4 regions of the Paenibacillus kribbensis genome follow, and region 2 is predicted to be linked to each of the others. Evidence: riboswitches for the same ligand, from Rfam matches in the RefSeq annotation. Region 2 holds a riboswitch; each other region holds the start of a gene.

Region 1 (4,990 bases), 1.2 Mb from region 2:
GTCGGATGGCATCCTGTAGATGCCATTACGATGCAGGAGGGCGACCTGGAGTGGATTGCATCGTTATGCAGTCACAAAAAAGTTGTAGCCATCGGGGAGATTGGTCTGGATTACTATTGGGATACATCACCGAAGGATGTACAGCACCGGGTACTTCGGAATCAAATTGGTCTGGCTCGGGAGCTGAATATGCCCATTGTTGTCCATAACCGGGATGCGCATGAAGATATTATTAAGATTTTACGCGAGGAAAAAGCGAGCGAGGTTGGCGGAGTCATGCACTCCTTCTCCGGAAGCTGGGAGACAGCTAAAATGGTGCTGGATATGGGCTTTCACCTTTCCTTCGGTGGGCCAATTACGTTCAAAAATGCAAAGCAGCCCAAAGAGGTGCTTGCACAGGTTCCGATGGATCGTCTGCTCATTGAAACGGACGCACCTTATCTGACACCTCATCCATTTCGTGGAAAACGAAATGAGGCTGCACATGTGAGACTGGTGGCAGAGGCTGCCGCCCAAATCAAGGGGATCACAGTGGAGGAATTGGTGTCCATAACGACCCAAAATGCCTTGGAACGATTTGACATCAGATGAGAAAGAGAAGAAACCAACCAAAATAATGAGATAGACGGAGCTAATCATGAATTTGTTGCAGGAAACTCGAGAATATTACAATATTTTAACCGAATATTTTGGAAAATGTACTTGAAACCCGCTTTACAACATGCATAGAAACAGGATATCATCTTTTCAGTGAATTGTTGATTTAATGTAAACTCCAACAAGTCATTTCATGAACCAGTCTCGCTGAGTCCCTTTTACAGGGAACGGGGGAACCGGTATGGCTTACTGCAAGTCCGTCAAGCCATATTTCGATTTCTTTCTGGGTCTTCGGGGTGAATGTGAAGGCGACCGCCATGAGCGGTTGACCCAAGCTAGGGCGACTCTCTACGTCCGAACCCGACAGCTAACCCCGTAAGCGTAAACAAGAGAGAAGCCATCTCGTGCATGATTTTTCCGCATATTCACTACATGCTGGAAGCCACGAAAGAGCTCTCTAGTCTCTTTCTCTGGCTTTTTTTGTTTGTGAATAAAAGAAAATCTGTCATCATACTGTGGTTAAACAGGGGAGGACAGCATGCCGCGAAGACGGGTACATGGTGCAGGACAGTCGCATTACGGGCTTGTCTTGTAGAAAATCTGTTATAGTCACGTCAAATCTCAACTATGTCTTACTCTAGACGGCGGGCTATGTAAGGAGGACGGAGGAAATGGGCATTTTCCAAAAAGAGGAGACCCATGAGTCACGCTCATCCAGCATGTCTTACGTATTACGTTGGAAGAAGGAAAATGTGCGCCAGGCTGCTTTGGTCGCTATTTTTCTAATTGCACTAACGATTATGATTTCAATTCTGGTGTACACTCAATCCAAGAAACAGGTCTTTTTTGTCATCAATGGTAAGGCATCTGCGGTAGAAACCCGGGAATCCAAGCTCCAGGATTTGCTCAATGAGCATTCCATCTCACTGCAGCCGCATGATACGATTTCTATGCCGCTGAACGGAGCCATACAGGATGGGGATCGCGTAATCATCAAACGTGCCAATCAAGTTAAAGTGACCTCAGGCAATGAGACGAAAAAGCTGTACACAACAGAAAATACAGTAGAGGGTGCCATTCGCACTTCGGGCTATAAATTATCGTCAAATGACAAGGTTTACCCTGCGCTCGATGCTTCTGTTTCGTCTAACATGGACATAAAAATCGTCCGCGTGAAGAAACAGCAGGTCGAACAGAAGAAACAGGTGCCTTATCAGGTCATCAAAACGTCCGATCCGAGTCTCTATAAGGGCGATAATCGGGTCCTCCAAAGCGGTAAATCAGGTGTTGTCGTCCAGCACGTTCAGAAGGTATACCATGACGGAAAATTGGTATCCAAGCAGCTGGTCAACAAGGAAGTTGCACAGAAGCGTGTGGATAAGATAATTGCGGTAGGAACGAAGAAAAAACCGGTCGTTCTGGCTGCTTCTGTCAGTCCGGAAGATGCCGTTAAGGCAACTCGGGTGAGTTCGGGCAATGCTGTCCGTAAAGCTGGTGTAGATTTTAAATACAGTAAAGTATTGCAGAACGTATCCATGACGGCGTATTCCTCACAGGAGCCGGGTATTGGTACACGTACGGCTTCCGGTACACGTGTCACGGAAGGACGGACCATCGCTGTCGATCCAAGCATCATTCCAATCGGTTGGTGGGTGTACATTGAAGGGGTGGGCTTCCGCCGTGCGGAGGATACCGGTGGCGCCATTAAAGGCCACAAAATCGATGTGTATTATGAGAGTTTGAGCCGGGCTAACCAATTTGGTCGCAAGCACGGTAAAACCGTATATGTAATCGGACCGGTAAAGCCTGAAATCAACTAAAACGGCTTGTGTATGTTCAGGGCAATGCGATAGTATTAACATCATAGTTATGCCATGCTAAGAAGAGGATATCCTCTTCTTATTTTGTTTTCAAAAGCAGGGAAAGATAAATATAGCATGCTGTGTAGCAGTGGAGGGAAACGTAAAATGATCAAGGAAGTGATCGTGGTCGAGGGTCGGGATGATACAGTGGCTATTCGTCGTGCTGTTGAAGCGGACACAATAGAAACTGGCGGCTCTGCCATTAATAAAATGACGCTGCGCAAAATTGCATTGGCGCAGGAGCGGCGGGGTGTCATTATTTTGACTGATCCCGATCATGCAGGAGAGCGCATCCGCAAAATTATCGCCTCCAAGGTACCCGGCTGCAAGCAGGCCTTTATACCCGAGGCGGAAGCGACGCGTAAAGGAGATATTGGGGTGGAGAATGCTTCACCAGAGGCCATCAGACACGCTCTCGCACGAGTACATACGACGGTGGAAGGAGCCGATCCACTGATTGAGTGGGCGGATTTGATTGACGCCGGACTGATCACCCACCCAAATGCTGCTGCACGCCGTATGGCGCTCGGCAATATACTGGGTATTGGCTATTGCAACGGAAAGCAGCTGCATAAACGGCTCGCTGTATTTCAGATCAGCCGTGAGGAATTCGCCAGTGCGCTGGCGCAAATCGAAAGTGAAGGATTGTGATATCCGTATGACAGGGATTCAAGATATAGCAACACCGCGCCGTACGAAGGAAATTATTCAACGGCACGGTTTTTCGTTCAAAAAGAGTTTGGGACAAAATTTTCTGATTGATCAAAATATTCTGAACAAGATCGTGAGTGCTGCCGGATTGGATGACACCAAGGGTGCACTTGAGATCGGTCCCGGAATTGGTGCTTTGACCGAAAAGCTGGCACAATCGGCCAAGGTCGTAACTGCTGTTGAGATTGATCAGCGGCTGCTGCCTATTCTCGAGGAAGTGCTGGCTCCTTACGAGCATGTGAAGGTGCGTCACGGGGATGTGTTAAAGCTGGATTTGCAAGAGGTGTTCGCCTCTGATTTTGCAGGGGTCAGTAAAGTGAGCGTGGTGGCTAATCTGCCGTACTACGTTACTACACCGATTCTGATGAGGCTGCTGGAGGACAAGCTTCCTCTGGAGAATATCGTGGTCATGATCCAAAAGGAAGTGGCTGAGCGTATGGCTGCGTCTCCAGGTACGAAGGATTATGGCAGCCTGAGCATTGCAGTGCAATATTATAGCGAGCCTGAGTTGGTCTGCATCGTACCGAATACGGTGTTCATTCCCCAGCCGAATGTAGAATCGGCAGTGATTCGTCTGCGTGTGCGAGAAACCCCTCCGGTGGAGGTGGTGGATGAGAAGCACTTTTTTGAGGTCATTCATGCCGCTTTTGCCCAGCGCCGCAAAACGATCTCCAATAACTTGAAAAGCCGCTTCTTCACCAAAGAGAACAGGGACGCGCTGGAGCCGTTGTTGCAGCAGGCTGGTATTGAACCTTCCCGTCGGGGAGAAACGCTAAGCATTGAGGAATTTGCGCGTCTCAGCGCTGTACTGCTGGAAGCCGGGATTTCCTAAGCTGTAACCAAACTGTGCATTCACCCATACGATATAGGAGGGGTGATACAGTGTGATGATTTTAGGAGACTTGGTCGTTCGAAAATCGTATGGCGGAGATGTCACGTTTCGCGTTGAGGACATCCAGCGGGATAAAGCGATCATCAAGGGGACGGAATTTCGGCTGCTGGCCGATTCCCCTGTGAACGATCTGGTCAAGGTGCCTGCGGAACAGATTAGCGGTAAGACTCGGCAGGCCCATATTAAGGCTGGAGAGTCTCTTAATCTGCTGCAGCAGGCGAGACAGCGCCAAGCTGCCCGCAGTCAGGCGGCTCTGATTGGGGAGTGGAGTGATCCGGTAGAGTCGACATACTTTGAAATGCCCGGTAAGGTGCTTCATCTGGATGGAGACCCTGGCTACTTGAAAAAATGTCTCAGCCTATATGAGCAGCTCCGTGTTCCCGCAGAGGGGCATCACGTTCACGAATCGGCGATGGCCGACACGTTGTACCGGCTGCTTCCCCGCATCCGTCCGGATATCGTAGTTATTACTGGACATGACGGTGTATTGAAGCAGCCGCAGCCTTATGACTTGTACAGTCTGAAAAGCTACAAAAATTCGCAAAATTTTGTGGCGGCGATTCAGGTAGCGAGACAGTATGAACGTCATCTGGATTCACTGACGATTGTAGCGGGGGCGTGCCAGTCCCATTTTGAGGCACTGCTGCGTGCAGGAGCGAATTTCGCCAGTTCACCGGGGCGAATCCTGATTCATGCGCTGGACCCGGTTTACGTGGCTGCCAAGGCGGCCTTTACGTCAATCCGTGATACGGTCAACATGGGAGATCTGTTCCATCAGACGATCAGTGGCAGCCGTGGAGTGGGTGGTATCGAAACTCGGGGAAGTTATCGCATCGGCCTGCCCAAGCTTGAAAATTTGTCGACCCTTAAAGTAACGCCTTCCGCTATCTAGGGTTTGAACGTGTTAATGCTGGATAAAATTTGCCTG
Region 2 (4,990 bases):
TGCCATTCATGAGGCCGGACTGCGTTGCATTCCGCTATTTGACGATCATTTGGAGCTGGTCGTTCCGCTAGGACATGAATTAACAGCCAGAGCAGGAACGGCCTCGATGAAAGACCTGCAGGGTTTGCCAATGATTATTTTCTCCAAAGGAACCTGGTATCGCAGCTTGACAGATGATTTGTTCCAGCGCAGCGGCATCATGCCCGATATCCGGATGGAAATCGACTCCTTCGAGGCCATTGTTCGCCTGCTTCCAACCTGTAAGGCTTCTGCGTTACTGCCCAAATCCTATTTGCGCAGCGAACTGCTGCGGGATAATGGACTCACTGCGCTGTTCTTACCGGACTTGAAGGAGACACGCCGAACGACGTCTCTCATTTATTCAGAGACGGCAGATCTCAGCTCGACAGCGCGAAGCTGGATTAGCGAAACACGCGCGTCGTTTGCCGGCTATCGTATGGTGTAGCACGGTTAGCCTTCTTCATTGACGTTAACGACCTCATCCTCGAAGCGGGCGATATTGTCATTGGAACCGATGATGACCATAATATCGTCCGCTTTTAGCCGATCCATAGCCGTTGGCGCAATGAGAATACCGTTCGCCGTATGAAGAGCCACGATACTGCAGCCAAAGCGGGTACGGGCATTCAGCTCTGATAACGTTTTGCCATTGAGGCATGCGGGTACATTTAGTTCCACAATGCTGTATTCCTTGGATAGCTCCAAATAGTCGAGCAAATTAGGCGTAACCAGCTGATGGGCCACCCGTATTCCCATATCCCGTTCAGGATAAATGACACGGTCCACACCGAGCTTTTCCAATGCCCGTCCGTGCAGCACAGATATCGCTTTGGCTACGACTTTTTTTACACCCAGCTCTTTCAGCAAAATGGTGGTTAGAATGCTTACCTGAATGTCATCCCCAATAGCAACAATACCGCAATCGAAATTACGGATACCTAGCGACCGCAACGAATCCTCATCGGTAGCATCCGCTACAACAGTATGCGTCAGCAGCTCACTCATGCTGTCTACAACGTCCTCATTGCGGTCGATGCCAAGTACCTCGCACCCCATATCCACCAATTGCAAAGCCAGGCTTGAGCCAAACCGTCCCAAGCCAATAACTACAAACTGCTGCGTTTTCATATCTACTCGAAAACTCCCCTATCCTATAATCATTTTGCCTTCCGGATGCCGATATAATTCCTTACCCTTTTTGGGGCCAAGTGCATAAGCCAGCGTGAGCGGTCCGAGTCTACCTGCAAACATCGTCAGAGTAATCACCAGCTTGCCAACAACGGTCAAATCAGGTGTAAGCCCCATCGACAATCCCACCGTTCCAAAGGCAGACACCGTTTCAAACAAAATCATCAGAAAATGATGATCTTCGGTGGCAGACAAAATCATCGTTACCCCAATCACGAACAACAGTCCCAACAGAGTAATGGTCAAAGCCTTGTAAATTCGTGCTTGCGCAAGCCGATACTTGAACAATACAATATCTTCCCGACCTCGCAGCATAGAAAACACCGCTCCAACGAGTAGCGCGAACGTTGTCGTTTTAATCCCGCCACCAGTGGAGCCAGGGGAAGCCCCTATGAACATCAGTATAATGATGAAAAACTGCGTAGCCTGCCGCAGGCTTGCGATATCCAGCGTATTAGCACCAGCGGTACGAGGGGTTACCGACTGGAATAAAGATCCCAGCAGCTTGCCTCCCCAATCGAGCGAGCCTAATGTGTTTGGATTCGTAAACTCGAAAACAAAGATGACAAGGCTACCGACTACAATCAGTGCAGCCGTCATGCTAAGTACCACCTTGGTATGCAAGGTCAGTCTCTGACGTTTGCGATATTCTGCCAGATCCGACATCACCACAAAGCCGATGCCTCCCGAGATAATCAAAAACATAGCGGTAAAATTAACGACGGGATCATATACATAACCTGTCAGGCTGCGAAAGTGACCGAATAAATCGAAACCAGCATTGTTAAACATGGAAATCGCATGCCAGATTCCAAAATAAATCGCCCTGCCTACAGGCATGTCAAAGGACCAGCGAACCGCAAATATCGTAGCGCACACGCCCTCAATGACCAGTGAATACAATAACACCTTACGGATCAAGCCGATGATCCCCTCTACAGAGGTCTGATTCATCGCCTCCTGCAAAATGAGACGCTCCCGCAAGGAGATGCGACGCTTGAACACCAGCGCGATCAGGGTTGCCATGGTCATAAAACCGAGACCGCCGACCTGAATGAGCGCAGCGATCACCACCTGACCGAAGGTTGTAAAAAAAGTCCCCGTGTCCTTAACGACAAGTCCTGTGACACAGGTCGCGGAAGCCGCTGTAAACAAAGCGTCTATAAACGCAAGCGGCTTCCCCGTTGTATTGGAAATCGGCAGCATTAACAATAAACTACCTATAAGTATGATAACGGCAAAGCCCGCAACAAATATCCGCGGTGGAGAAAGCCGAAGCCAGCCGGCATTGGGGTTCATGAATCATCACTTCTCCTACTCCTTAAAACTATAAAAACAGTGATTTAATACGGTGTAAGCCCGCTACGCGGTCCATTTAAATCTGGAGAAGCGTTAGCGATCGGAAGATCAAATGGACCGCGCAGCGTCCTTAACTCAGCAAACTTTTATTTTCACACTTATACACAAAAAAAGACACCGGAAAACCGAGTGCCTGACTGGGTCCCTGTCACAGCCTACGAGGTTAGCTGACGGATTCGGGCAGCACAGTATGCCCTATTCACACGTCCAGTACGAGACCGGCTGTAAAATTCACCCCAGTAACAATGGTTCCCCCGTTTTCCTATGGAAATTCGGCTCAAATGTATGGCGTTACCTATTGATTTTATAGGCATTGCCTCAAGATTATAATCCTTCTGTATCCAGATCACAAAACCGATTTTGTCTAAAAAACGTTAATTTGGCTTTATTTTGCGAATAGGCAGCGTTTAATCGCAGTTTATCTTATTTTATTGAAACTTTAGGGTGCTTTCACTCCATTTTCATGAATATCACAGCTGTGTTGGCGGGAACCTGTGCAGTATGATATCTTTAATGGATGCACTTATTTACAGATTAAGGAGGAAACTCATGAATCCTATCGGGAAACCGGTCGTGCTCTCGGCCAACTTCAAAAGATTAGGCTTGTTGGGCGGGATTGGCCTGATTTGCTTTTTTATCTTTCAATTGCTGATTCCCTCGCTTAGCAATCCAAGTCCAGAATCATTGATGAGCACAGCGACGATCAGCAAACAAGAAGCGGTTAACCACGCATTAGACTTCGCTCGCTCCGAGCTGGGCTATACAGAATCACCGCCAGAAATGCCTGTCGTCACCTATCAGGCTGAAACGGATTTGTACGGTTATTTATCCAGAGAAAAACTGCTTCAACAGTACGACCGTACATGGAAAAAAAGCTACCCTTACGAAACTTTTCGGGTCGATATCCCAGATCCTTCCACGAAGGGAAAATTGCAAATTCATGTGGATTTATCGACTGGCAAAGTCGTTAGCTTTAAACGAATGACCTCCAGTACCAATTACGCACAAGCCGATATTTCTACGGATGAGCAAGCGCGCAGCAGGCTTGTTCGTGCGGCTGAGGGCGACATGACGCTTGAAGCAAAAGAGCAGGCAGCCTCTGTATGGGTCAAGCGCTTTGGCTTTAAGCCGTCGGACTTGAAGCTCGTGACCAACGAAGGGGAGGGTGGATTAAAGTATACCGTGGACGGAAAACAAATCGGCTCCTCGGTACTTACACTGGCGTTTACTTTTGAAGATGGGGATGTTCGCTCGTTTACACAGAGCTTTTCTGCCCCATCGTCCTATACCGATTATGTCAAAAAGCAAACCTACTGGGCCAACTGGATGACCTATGCGGGTTATGCCTTGTTTACCTTCGTATTGGCCGTACTCGCGATTGTCTACGCGTCTCTCACACGACGCCACACTTCCTTTGTACGCGGCATTGTTTTGTCCGTTGTGTATTTTGTTGCTACTATGGCAGGGACCTTGAACATGCTGCCTTTACTGCAAGCAGAAGCAGGCAGCCGGGGAATGCTTATATTTCTCATGGTTTTCCAGGTTGGTGTTTCCTTCGCTATGACCGTAGCACTCTATTTCTCCCTGGTCGGCGGTGACGGGCTTATGCGTCAGGTTGGACTGAATGCATGGCCACGTGCCAAAGAGCCGGGCTACGGGCTGTATGTGCTTCGCAGTATGTATGTTGGTTACCTGTGGGCCTTTATTTTACTTGGAGTACAATCCATTTTGTTCTTTGTACTGGAACGTACCTTCAATACGTTCTCCACAACAGATGCCACGCAATCTCCTTACAATATGGCTTATCCATGGTTATTGCCGATTATGGCCTGGATGGCTGGTATTGGGGAGGAGGCCGTATACCGTCTGTTCGGTATTCCGATGGTGAAAAAAATAGTGAGGAACACTTTTGTCGCTTGCCTGATCACCACGCTTATATGGGCACTGGGGCACACACTGTATCCGATCTATCCGGTGATTTCCAGACCTATTGAGCTGACCTTCCTCGGATTGCTGTTCAGCTTTGTGTTCCTGCGTTACGGCTTTATCGCTGCCATGTTCAGCCACGTTATTTTTGACAGCATTCTCATGGGCTTTAGTGTGATGAGTTTGGGAGATACCGTGAACCTGAGCGCAGGTTTGTTCTGGATCTTACTTCCAGCCATTGTGGGTTACGTTTTTTACTGGTTTAGTCCAAAAAAGCCTAATCGAATCATGTTTGAGCCTATTAAAAAAGAGGAGCCGTATACTACGACTCCTCCTCCCGAAGGGCAGCTATAATCTGACGCGCAAGCTTATCACCAATAGAGAGAGGCCGGAAGTCTTCGACGCTGGCCTCTCTTATTTTTCTGAGGGACCCAAAATGCTTAAGCAGCAGCTTGCGCCGCTTCTCGCCAATGCCCGGAATGGAATCCAGACGGGA
Region 3 (4,990 bases), 1.3 Mb from region 2:
TTGAACGTCAGGTCGGAATAAAAAAAATGGATCGCATCATGCGCACTTACGTCCAGACGTACCGTTTCAAACATCCGTCATCACAGGATTTTCAACGTATCGTTGAGAGAGTCACCGGACGCTCATGGAGCCACTATTTTGAACAATATGTATATGACGGCCAGATGGCGGACTTCTCGGTGGATCGCATCACGAACCACAAGCTGGAGAAAGGATATGAAGCGGTCGTGACGCTGAGCAAAAAAGGTGCGGATTATCCCAAAATCCCCGTTCAATTTACCTTCAAGGATGGGACAACGATATTCAAGGCCTGGGACGGGGCGGGTAAAAGCACAACTTATCGGCTCAAGAGCGCCTCTCCCGTTTCATACGTGACCGTTGATCCGCTATATACCATTGCGCTGGAGAACAAGCATATCAACAATAGCCTGAAGGCCGAACTGAACGAAAGGCAGCAAACTCGTTGGAGCATAAGTGTAACCAAGCTGTTGGAGACACTGCTTGGAAGTCTGTCATGGTGAGGTGTCTATAGATGCGGACGGTTATAAAAGAAGGCTGGGCGCTTGTGCGCATACAATTTTATATTGTCATTATTCTGTTTCTGTATCAGCTGCTGTGGGGAATATTTCTCTACAGGCTGGTGCAATCCGCCGTAATCCCGCTACTGCTGCGCTACCCCGATCAGGGGCATAACGAGTTGGGCAAGACCTTGTTCTGGATGGAAAGCCAAATTGCCCTCATGGACAACCGGGAAGTGCATATATACTTGTGGGTACTACTGGGAGCGACGGTGCTGCGTATGCTGATCACTCCCTTCATTAGAGCCGGAATATATCAAAGTCTGCATACCTATGCGACCGAGCCGCAAAGCCTGTCCTTCTTCCGTGGAATGAAACGCCATGGCTTGTCATCGCTGCTTTATTACATCATTGAGCTGGGACTATTACTGCTTCCCGCTATCTGGGTGATGCCGAGGCTCTACCCTATTGTAGCAGGAGCGCTACAATCTCCCTCTTACCTTCTGCATATGTTGCCATATGCCATCGGATGGATCGCATATGGCTGGTTCATCCGGCAGTGCATCCTGTACATGCAGTTGGGCACCGTCGGTGGTCACGCCATACTGTCGTCCTTGCTCGCCTTTTTTCGCCAGATCGTCCCAGCTATTGGCATATCATTTTTGCTGGGTGCTTGTGTGCTGCTTGTCTTCGCTCTATTCGGCACCGTAGCAATGATTTGGACGGGTATGCTGGCACTCATTCTCCAGCAATCGTATCATTTTGTTACCAGTCTGGTCAGACTGTGGCACATCAGCTCTCAATACCGGCTGTGGCATACCGATATTTCCAGCAGAAGCTGAGCTCTGTCGAAAAATCTCTGTTCATTCCTACACAAACGGCACCTAACTGCATACTTTTAACAAAATCTGTTCCTGAGATATCAGGGACAGATTTTTTTTGTAACTTTTTGCGATGAAACATTTGCCAAAGCCAGCGGACTTTGTTACAATAGTCGCAGTGAACTGATAGTAACAACTTTGTAATCTTTATTGTAACCTTTATCTCAAAAGCTCGTTATAGTGAATACGCTCTCCAAGGTGCACATCATAAGTTAAGCCTAATTCCTGGCACCTGGGAAGCGGGGGAACCAGTTTGGGTGAATTGATCTCGCAACAGAGTGGTCATAGGGGAACCTTCTACCGAATCCTTAAGCTAACCTCGCAGGCATTGGAAGGGGTATATTTTTTTTGAAGAAGAAGCTAACGATCGCAGCCATGGGTCTTGCCATTGCCTTTACATCTTTTACATTCGGTGGCGGCAGTGCATATGCAGACTCTAAGATGGACCAGATCATCCAAGATGCCAAAGGAACAAGCTACAGAAGCGGAGGCACTACACTCGAAGGATTCGATTGCTCCGGCTTCACAATGTATGTATTTAACAAACTGGGAATTAAACTGCCGCATCAATCTGGTTCACAATTCAAAATGGGATCTTCCGTATCCCGCGATGAAATGAGACCTGGAGATCTGGTGTTCTTTAACACAACAGGAAGAGGCATTTCCCATGTAGGTATCTTCGTAGGTGAAGGGAAATTCGCTCACTCCTCGTCTTCACGTGGTGTAGTAGTTAGCTCACTGAACGAAAATTATTATGCTAACCGTTATGTCGGTGCAAAAAGAATCATGAGCACTGACGCTTACCACGCCGTAGCTTCTGAAACTCCTGATGACGACAATGTAGAATAACTGACGCATAGCAAGCTAACCTTAGCCGCAATTTGATTCTGGCCGGAATCGAATTGCGGTTTTTTATGTCCCCAACATCAGCAATGATTATGATTACTAACGAACTGACATCTCAAAAGGTTTCAATTTTAGCGAACGAGAAAGTAAACACGCTTGCCATTCCTCTGTAACTTGTCTACAATCTGTTGTTAACAGTTTAAGTACCTGTAAAAGGAGGATGTGAAGACATGCCTGCCTCAATATCTAACTTTCGGATCGTACCGATGGACGAGCATCAGGCAGCTGCAATCTGTGAATGGCGCTATGATCCACCCTACAATATCTACGGCTGGCTGCCCTGGGAACAAATGAAGGCGCTGGAAGTCGAATTTGGGAATCCCACACTTCGCCAAGAGCAATATGTTGCCGTATTGGATGAGGAGGGCAAGCTGACGGGATTTGCGCAATATTTCCCTATGGTTGGTGTAACCCGGCTGGGTCTTGGAATGCATCCCGACAGATGCGGACAAGGCAGGGGTTCCGATTTTGTCCGTGCGATTGCTGAGGAAGCCAGACGGCGCAATCCGCAGAATGAAATTGATCTGGAGGTGCTCACCTGGAATGAGCGCGCCATCCGGGCCTACAAGGCAGCTGGATTTGAGCTTACAGATACCTATGAACGACTGACTCCGGATGGCAAAAAGCCATTTTATTGTATGGTATATCAGCCCGACCACCAGAGCCAGGCTCTATGATAAAAGCGCCTTCGGCATACAACTTCTCTGTTGTATAGCGAAGGCGCTTTTATCATCATCCAGCAGATCATTACTGACTTAATGACTGCATGCTTAATGACTGCTACGCATTTTCTCAAAAGCTTCATTATATTGTTGGGCTTCCTTAATATCCACGGCCATAATACCGCCATCATCCCATGAGGTCAAACGCAAAGTCACGGTCTTGTAATCAATCGTAATAAACGGATGATGATTGAATGCTTCAGATATAGCAGCAACCTCATCCACGAATGCAATCCCTTTCATAAAACTGGAAAAATTATATTTCCGAACGATCCAACGTCCTTCCTCCAGTTCCCAGCCCTCCAATTTCTCCAGATGTGCTTCAATCTCTTCTTGTGTAAAAGGCATATTACGACTCCTCCCCATTTATACGGAAGCCTTTCAGCCGCTTATGCGGCCAAAACTACAATATAGTGGTGTACATATTACCACGGCCCCGTTGATAAATCCATAAGATGGCCTTCAGATTAAAGGGACCGACGTTAGCTCCTCATCTCCAATGAGAACATAGATCCGGTGCTGCTCTGGCTCATAGATCACAACGCCGCTGCCCACAGTAATGACAGGCTCTGTACCCAGCGCATAAAACAAATCCTCCGCCAACGCCTCGTTGACCTCCTGACGTCCCGCCGGGTCCAGCCTGTCCCAATCTTCTGCTTCCATTTCGAAAAATTCATAGCTGTCTGGAATGCGGCCTACAGCCTCTGTCAATTCGTTCAAAATTTGTTCATACTCCCGCCCATGCTTCACTCCCATGCCGTTTCCTCCAATTGTTCCGCCATGCAATACATAATCACCTTATTATACCGGAAATTCGTACTTAACAAAAAAGGGAGTTTTGTCGATAAATATTATAATCCGTCTCATAATGACACGCTTGGGGCAAGGACGACCCCGGCGGCATGAAAGGATTCAAAATCTATTCTCATGGATGAGGTGTATCATGCAAATTACAACCATTATTGGACTTGTGCTCGGGCTTTTGTCACTGGTCGTCGGGATGATCCTGAAGGGCGCGCCAGTCGTCAACTTGGTCAACAATCCCGCTGCTTACATGATTATTTTTGTCGGAACAGCAGCAAGTATATTCATGGCGTTTCCGATGGACGACATGAAACGGGTGCCAAAGCTGTTTAAAATTATTTTCACCCAGCAGAAATTGCTGGATCGCAAGGAGCTTATCACTACATTTACCGAATGGGCATCCATTACCCGTCGTGAAGGTCTGCTCGCGTTGGAATCCAAGGTCGAAGAGATCGACGATCCCTTTATGCGCGGCGGTATGCGTATGATTATCGATGGTAATGATCAGGAGTTCGTACGCGATGTTCTGATGGAAGACATTAACGCTACCGAAGATAGACACCGCGCCGGCGCACTGATTTTCTCCCAGGCTGGTATGTATGCTCCAACCCTTGGGGTTCTCGGTGCGGTCGTAGGTCTGATCGCGGCATTGGCCGACCTTAGTGACATGGAAAAGCTGTCTCACGCCATCGCTGCAGCCTTTATCGCAACGTTGCTGGGTATATTTACTGGTTATGTCCTGTGGCATCCAATGTCAAATAAGCTGAAACGACTCTCCAAAAAAGAGGTTGAGTTGAAGCTGATGATGGTCGAAGGCTTGCTCTCGATCCAATCGGGTATCTCTACCATTGCCATCAGCCAAAAGCTGGCGATCTTCTTAACTCCTACCGAACGGGCTAGTATGACCCAGAAGGATGGCGATTCCAGTGAGTAAAAAAAGACATGAACCGCATGAAGAACATGCAGACGAAAGCTGGCTGTTGCCATATTCCGACTTAATGACCCTTCTGCTGGCACTATTCATCGTCTTATTCGGTATGAGCTCGCTGGATGCCAAAAAATTCGAAACTATGGCTCAATCCCTGAGTGCGGCTTTTAGCGGCGGCACAGGCGTGCTGGATCAATCGGCTGCCAATCCGTCGTCACAATCCATGGATAT
Region 4 (4,990 bases), 1.5 Mb from region 2:
CAGATTGACCAAAAAATTCAAATTGTACAGCATCCATTGCCAGCGATTTACCTGATTTCTCGTAGTGGTCATAGGGATGCGTCATAAGTGCTATGTCGCAATCATCAAACAATCCGGCAGCGGCCATCGGAACCTTTGCACCGCATGTTTCTTCGGCAGGTGTGCCATATATCCGTACTTCTCCACCAATCTCATCGATGACCGATTTGAGACCGACGGCGGCTCCGGTACTCATCATGCAGATCAAATGGTGTCCGCAGGCATGTCCTAGTCCTTTCAGAGCGTCATATTCCGCCAGAAAAGCGATAATTGGCCCGGGCTTGGCTGCTTTATAAGTTGCAATAAAGGCTGTTTCTATGCCCAACACAGGTGCCTGAACCTCAAATCCGTGAAAGACGAGTTCTTCTTTTAAACGGGCAGCGGCCAGAAATTCCTCATTACCAAGCTCAGGATTCGCGCCAATAAATAACGAAATGTCCTTAAAGCGCTGGGCATGCTGCTCAATGGTCTGCTGAATGCTCTGTTTAAAATCCATGTTGAAAACTCCTTTATATAAGCTGTAATGTAGGTACTGCGTCAGGTACGCTGAAATTGTACTATAACATTCATTGCATAATCATGCATATTCATTTATAATGACACAATCTTATTTATTATAAAGAATTTAAGGGGAGAAAAAAAGATTGAAAAAGCTATATCGTTTTACCGCCCTGATTCTGACGGCGGTTATCTTGCTGTTGGCTGGCCTTCCCATGCTCACCGCATATGGAACGGAAGCAAAGCCACAAAAAAAACTTGTAGTGGGCATGAGTGCCGACTTTCCACCGTATGAGTTTCATAAAGTCATTAACGGTAAGGATACCATTGTTGGGTTCGATGTTGAAATCGCCAAGGAAATCGCCAAGGATCTGGGTGCGGAGATGGTCCCCGAGGACATGAGCTTCGACTCCTTGCTGCCTGCCCTGCAAAGTGGTCGCGTAGACTTGGTGCTGTCCGGTATGACACCAACGGATGAACGCAGAAAGAGCATTGATTTTTCCGACGTATACTACCGCTCCAAGCAAGTCATAATGGTACGCCCGGAGGATAAGGACAAATATCCGACGATGGCGGCTCTGAAAGGCGAGAAGCTCGGCGCGCAAAAGGGCAGTATCCAGGAAGAAATCGCTCAAAAAGTGCCCAATGCCTCTGTAACCTCGCTGGATAAAATATCCGACCTGGTGCTTCAGCTGCGGACAAATCGTATCAACGCTGTCGTGATTGAGGATACAGTTGCCAAAGGATACACACTGGACGGTACTGTAACGCTTGCCAAGGCGGTGCCTGAGGATGAGGGAGCAGAGACAGCCGTAGGTATTCGCAAGGGGAATACAGAACTGCTAGCCTCTGTAAATAAAACGCTCGCTCGCTTGAAAGCAGATGGTTCTATTGAGAAGTTTTCGACAGAAGCGAGTGCCCTGTCTGCCGATCGTCAGATTTCTTCCAATAGTATTGTTGATATTTTTTGGAAATATCGCAGCTTATACGCTACAGGAATTGGCTACACGCTGTTGCTGTCTGCGCTCGGAGTACTGTTCGGATTTGTCATTGGTTTGATTATATCCTTGCTGCGAATGAGCGGTATACGTATTATTGAGTGGTTGGGGACGACTTACGTTGAGGTACTGCGTGGTACACCTATGCTGGTGCAGCTCATGATCATCCACTACGGGGTTGCTCTGACGCTGGGTGTCAATTTTACGCCACTCCAGTCCGGTATAATTACGTTGTCACTGAATAGCTCGGCATACTTGGCTGAAATTTTCCGTGCAGGTATCCAGGCGGTAGACCGTGGTCAGATGGAAGCTGCCCGCTCGCTCGGTATGGGACGGGGCAAAGCTATGCGTCATGTTATTTTACCGCAAGCCTTTAAGTCTATTTTGCCTGCAATCGGTAATGAATTTATTACGATTATTAAAGAATCGTCCATTATTTCCACTATAGGTATGGTGGATATTATGTATCAGGCCCAGGTCATCAAGAATATTACCTACGAAGGATTAAGTCCGTTCTTAATCGCGGCCGCTATTTATTTTGTAATGACATTCAGCTTGTCCAAGCTGCTGGGTTTATGGGAAAGGAAGTTGAGAGCCAGTGATCACCGTTAAGCAACTGCGTAAATCGTTCGGCAAAAACGAAATTTTAAAGGGAATTGATATAGAAATCGCCAAGGGGGAAGTTGTCGTTATCATCGGTCCCAGTGGTTCGGGAAAAAGTACGTTTTTGCGTTGTATGAATCTGCTGGAGCAGCCGACAGACGGCGAGATTTTGTTTGAGGGCGAGCCGATAACGGCCCGTGGCCATAACATTAATGCGACTCGGGAGAAAATGGGCATGGTGTTTCAGCATTTTAACCTGTTCCCGCATAAAACAGTGCTGCAAAACCTGACACTCGCACCAATACAGGTTAAAGGTCAGTCCAACAAGGAAGCAGAGAAAATTGCGTTGGAGCTCCTGCGTACCGTTGGGCTTGAGGATAAGAAGAATACCTATCCGAACCAGCTTTCCGGCGGTCAAAAGCAACGGATTGCGATTGCACGCGCTTTGGCGATGCAGCCGCACGTGATGCTGTTCGATGAGCCTACTTCTGCTTTGGACCCTGAAATGGTTGGGGAAGTTCTCGATGTAATGAAAAAGCTCGCTGAAGGCGGCATGACGATGGTGATTGTCACACATGAAATGGGTTTTGCACGTGAGGTAGGGGATCGGATCATCTTTATGGATAAGGGCCAAATCGTGGAGCAAGGGACACCAGAACAGGTTTTTGGTACGCCAAGCCATGAACGCACCCGAGATTTTCTTGCCAAAGTATTGTAACGAATTGATTCATTAAGTTATAAAGCAACCCCTCCGCAGTCAATAGGGTCTTGACCACAGTCCTATGTCTGACAGGAGGGATTTTTCTTTTTCTGTCACTATTTCCCCATATTTTCGTAATAGATACCGATTTCATAGTGACAAAATTGTAATGAATATAGTATGATGTTCAAGGTTCCCAACATTTTCATGCAGATAAGGTTACAAAATTGTGATATTATGCAGTAAGCCAAAACTTGCCGGGCCAGCATAAAGCTCATGATATACGCCGAATGCTTGGACCAAAACTATGGGAAGTGCGGGGGACGTAACAACGGCAGTCATTCCGATTCGTCATAAGACGGATAGGATTGGAAGCTGCCTAGGGGTGAATTGCACAAGCATAGGGCTTCTCCTGAGTCCGAATCCGACAGCTAACTTCGCAGGCATAACAGAGGAGGTACATATCTTTTGAAACATCTGAAACGTATTGGACAAACCATGAAATTTGCGGTGCTTGCCGCAGCTATTGCAGGGCTGGCACAAACAGCCGGAGTAGCGAATGCCGCTTCGCTACATACCGCCAAAGAGGGCGATACCTTCTTCTTGCTTGCTCAACGTTATGGAGTATCGGTAGACGAACTGACGAAGGCAAACCCGAATATTGCCCCAGGCAACATATACGCAGGTCTGCAAATTATGGTGCCTGGTGACACAGGTGTGAAGGCTGCTTCGGATTCGAAGCCACAGCTTCTTAAGGAGACAGAACCAAATGAGGGTCCAACGATTAAAGCATGGGGCAAAACATTCAATTACAGTAAAGTAGTTGATGTTAAAGCTACAGCATATTCTGCCGCAGGTGATGAAAATGGCAAGTGGGGCGCGGTAGACTACTACGGCAATCCGCTTAAGCTAGGTACGATTGCGGTAGACCCGAACGTAATTCCGATGGGAACGAAGGTGCTAGTTACAGGGTATTCCCACCCCGGCCTGCCAGACCATTCTTTTGTGGCCGTCGCCCGCGATCAGGGCAGTGCCATTACAGGCAAGCGAATTGATATCTTTATTCCTGGCAGCAAATCATTTGTGAACGATTTTGGCTTTCAAAATGTGAAATTATACGTTATTGATAAATAACATTAGCTAGAACACAGAGTAAACAAACATAATATATATTATGTAAACTTAATGCATAGATTGTACAATTTAATAAATGGGATCAGGTTTAAAACAGGCCCACACCTAAAAAGCTGTCTTGACTAGCAGAATGCATCTGCTAGCAGGACAGCTTTTTGGTTGAATCTAGTTCGGTGCTTGCTCCTTAAACAACCCCTTTATTTCCGTTCCGATGTGTGGAGCAGCCGGGGAACTGTAACGAATTTGTAGCCCTTGGCCTTCAGGGACTGAATTAGACCCGGAAGGGCCTGGACTGTGCCTTGCAGGTTGGAGCTTTGGCCTCCGCCTGCGTGCATTAAAATAATGGAGCCGGGCCCGGTAGCAGGGATCACATTGCGCTGGATTTGTTTTTTACTTAGTCCCTTCCAGTCGAGGGAGTCTACATTCCAATTGACAATCATGTAGCCATGGCGACGTGCCCACTGGATTTGAGGCTCCGTGATTTCGCCATATGGTGGACGAATCAGCTTGGGACGAAAACCGGCGCTGGCTTGTAAAATACGTTCTGTTTTCGTAATCTGATTGCGAAAGCGTTCTGGTGTAGCCTTCCTGAAATCCGGATGGGTATAAGAATGGTTCCCTATCGCATGACCTTCACGGATAATACGGCGGATGATACCCGGATGTCTCTCCGCGCGGTGACCTACGATAAAAAAGGTGGCCTTGATGCCGTTCGCGTGCAAAACATCCAAAACCTGTGGCGTATACCTGGAATCGGGTACATCATCAAAAGTTAAGGCAATTTGGCGGGTATGCGGGCCGCACATTTTAAAAATGTCGGCATGTTTTTTTCGCAGCATGCCTAAGGTAGGAGCTGTCCGGTCTGTACTTTGATGTACAGAAGAAGTAACTGCCGCTTCCTTGGGATGGTGCGCTCCGATGCTGGGAGGCACATCCGCGTGAACAGGAAAACTCGTAAATGCTAGTAACAGTGCCATACTTGGTAACACTCCTCTGTACGGCATATGTATTCCCCCTT

Evidence for each region. A riboswitch is a leader RNA that binds a small molecule or an ion and turns the genes downstream of it on or off. The one in region 2 is predicted to bind cyclic di-AMP.
Region 1: linked by a shared signal. The riboswitch ahead of B4V02_RS25080 (resuscitation-promoting factor) and the one ahead of B4V02_RS04965 (TrkH family potassium uptake protein) in region 2 are both predicted to bind cyclic di-AMP.
Region 3: linked by a shared signal. The riboswitch ahead of B4V02_RS24690 (C40 family peptidase) and the one ahead of B4V02_RS04965 (TrkH family potassium uptake protein) in region 2 are both predicted to bind cyclic di-AMP.
Region 4: linked by a shared signal. The riboswitch ahead of B4V02_RS11610 (3D domain-containing protein) and the one ahead of B4V02_RS04965 (TrkH family potassium uptake protein) in region 2 are both predicted to bind cyclic di-AMP.

The regions. Positions count from the first base shown of each region.
Region 1 covers NZ_CP020028.1:5,622,759-5,627,748, reverse strand. The annotation lists gene B4V02_RS25085 (TatD family hydrolase) at 1-591, shown strand, start outside; cyclic di-AMP (ydaO/yuaA leader) riboswitch at 793-994, shown strand; gene B4V02_RS25080 (resuscitation-promoting factor) at 1,269-2,417, shown strand; gene rnmV (ribonuclease M5) at 2,565-3,110, shown strand; gene rsmA (16S rRNA (adenine(1518)-N(6)/adenine(1519)-N(6))-dimethyltransferase RsmA) at 3,118-4,002, shown strand; gene yabG (sporulation peptidase YabG) at 4,058-4,954, shown strand.
Region 2 covers NZ_CP020028.1:1,080,251-1,085,240, reverse strand. The annotation lists gene B4V02_RS04975 (LysR family transcriptional regulator) at 1-466, shown strand, start outside; gene B4V02_RS04970 (potassium channel family protein) at 472-1,149, opposite strand; gene B4V02_RS04965 (TrkH family potassium uptake protein) at 1,168-2,508, opposite strand; cyclic di-AMP (ydaO/yuaA leader) riboswitch at 2,707-2,856, opposite strand; gene B4V02_RS04955 (CPBP family intramembrane glutamic endopeptidase) at 3,118-4,848, shown strand; gene uvrC (excinuclease ABC subunit UvrC) at 4,817-4,990, opposite strand, start outside.
Region 3 covers NZ_CP020028.1:5,516,317-5,521,306, forward strand. The annotation lists gene B4V02_RS24680 (M1 family metallopeptidase) at 1-521, shown strand, start outside; gene B4V02_RS24685 (hypothetical protein) at 533-1,360, shown strand; cyclic di-AMP (ydaO/yuaA leader) riboswitch at 1,605-1,742, shown strand; gene B4V02_RS24690 (C40 family peptidase) at 1,748-2,248, shown strand; gene B4V02_RS24695 (GNAT family N-acetyltransferase) at 2,476-2,982, shown strand; gene B4V02_RS24700 (4a-hydroxytetrahydrobiopterin dehydratase) at 3,076-3,375, opposite strand; gene B4V02_RS24705 (hypothetical protein) at 3,490-3,783, opposite strand; gene motA (flagellar motor stator protein MotA) at 3,971-4,765, shown strand; gene motB (flagellar motor protein MotB) at 4,758-4,990, shown strand, end outside.
Region 4 covers NZ_CP020028.1:2,564,477-2,569,466, forward strand. The annotation lists gene B4V02_RS11595 (M20 family metallopeptidase) at 1-535, opposite strand, end outside; gene B4V02_RS11600 (ABC transporter substrate-binding protein/permease) at 684-2,147, shown strand; gene B4V02_RS11605 (amino acid ABC transporter ATP-binding protein) at 2,134-2,856, shown strand; cyclic di-AMP (ydaO/yuaA leader) riboswitch at 3,126-3,299, shown strand; gene B4V02_RS11610 (3D domain-containing protein) at 3,307-3,972, shown strand; gene B4V02_RS11615 (polysaccharide deacetylase family protein) at 4,170-4,976, opposite strand.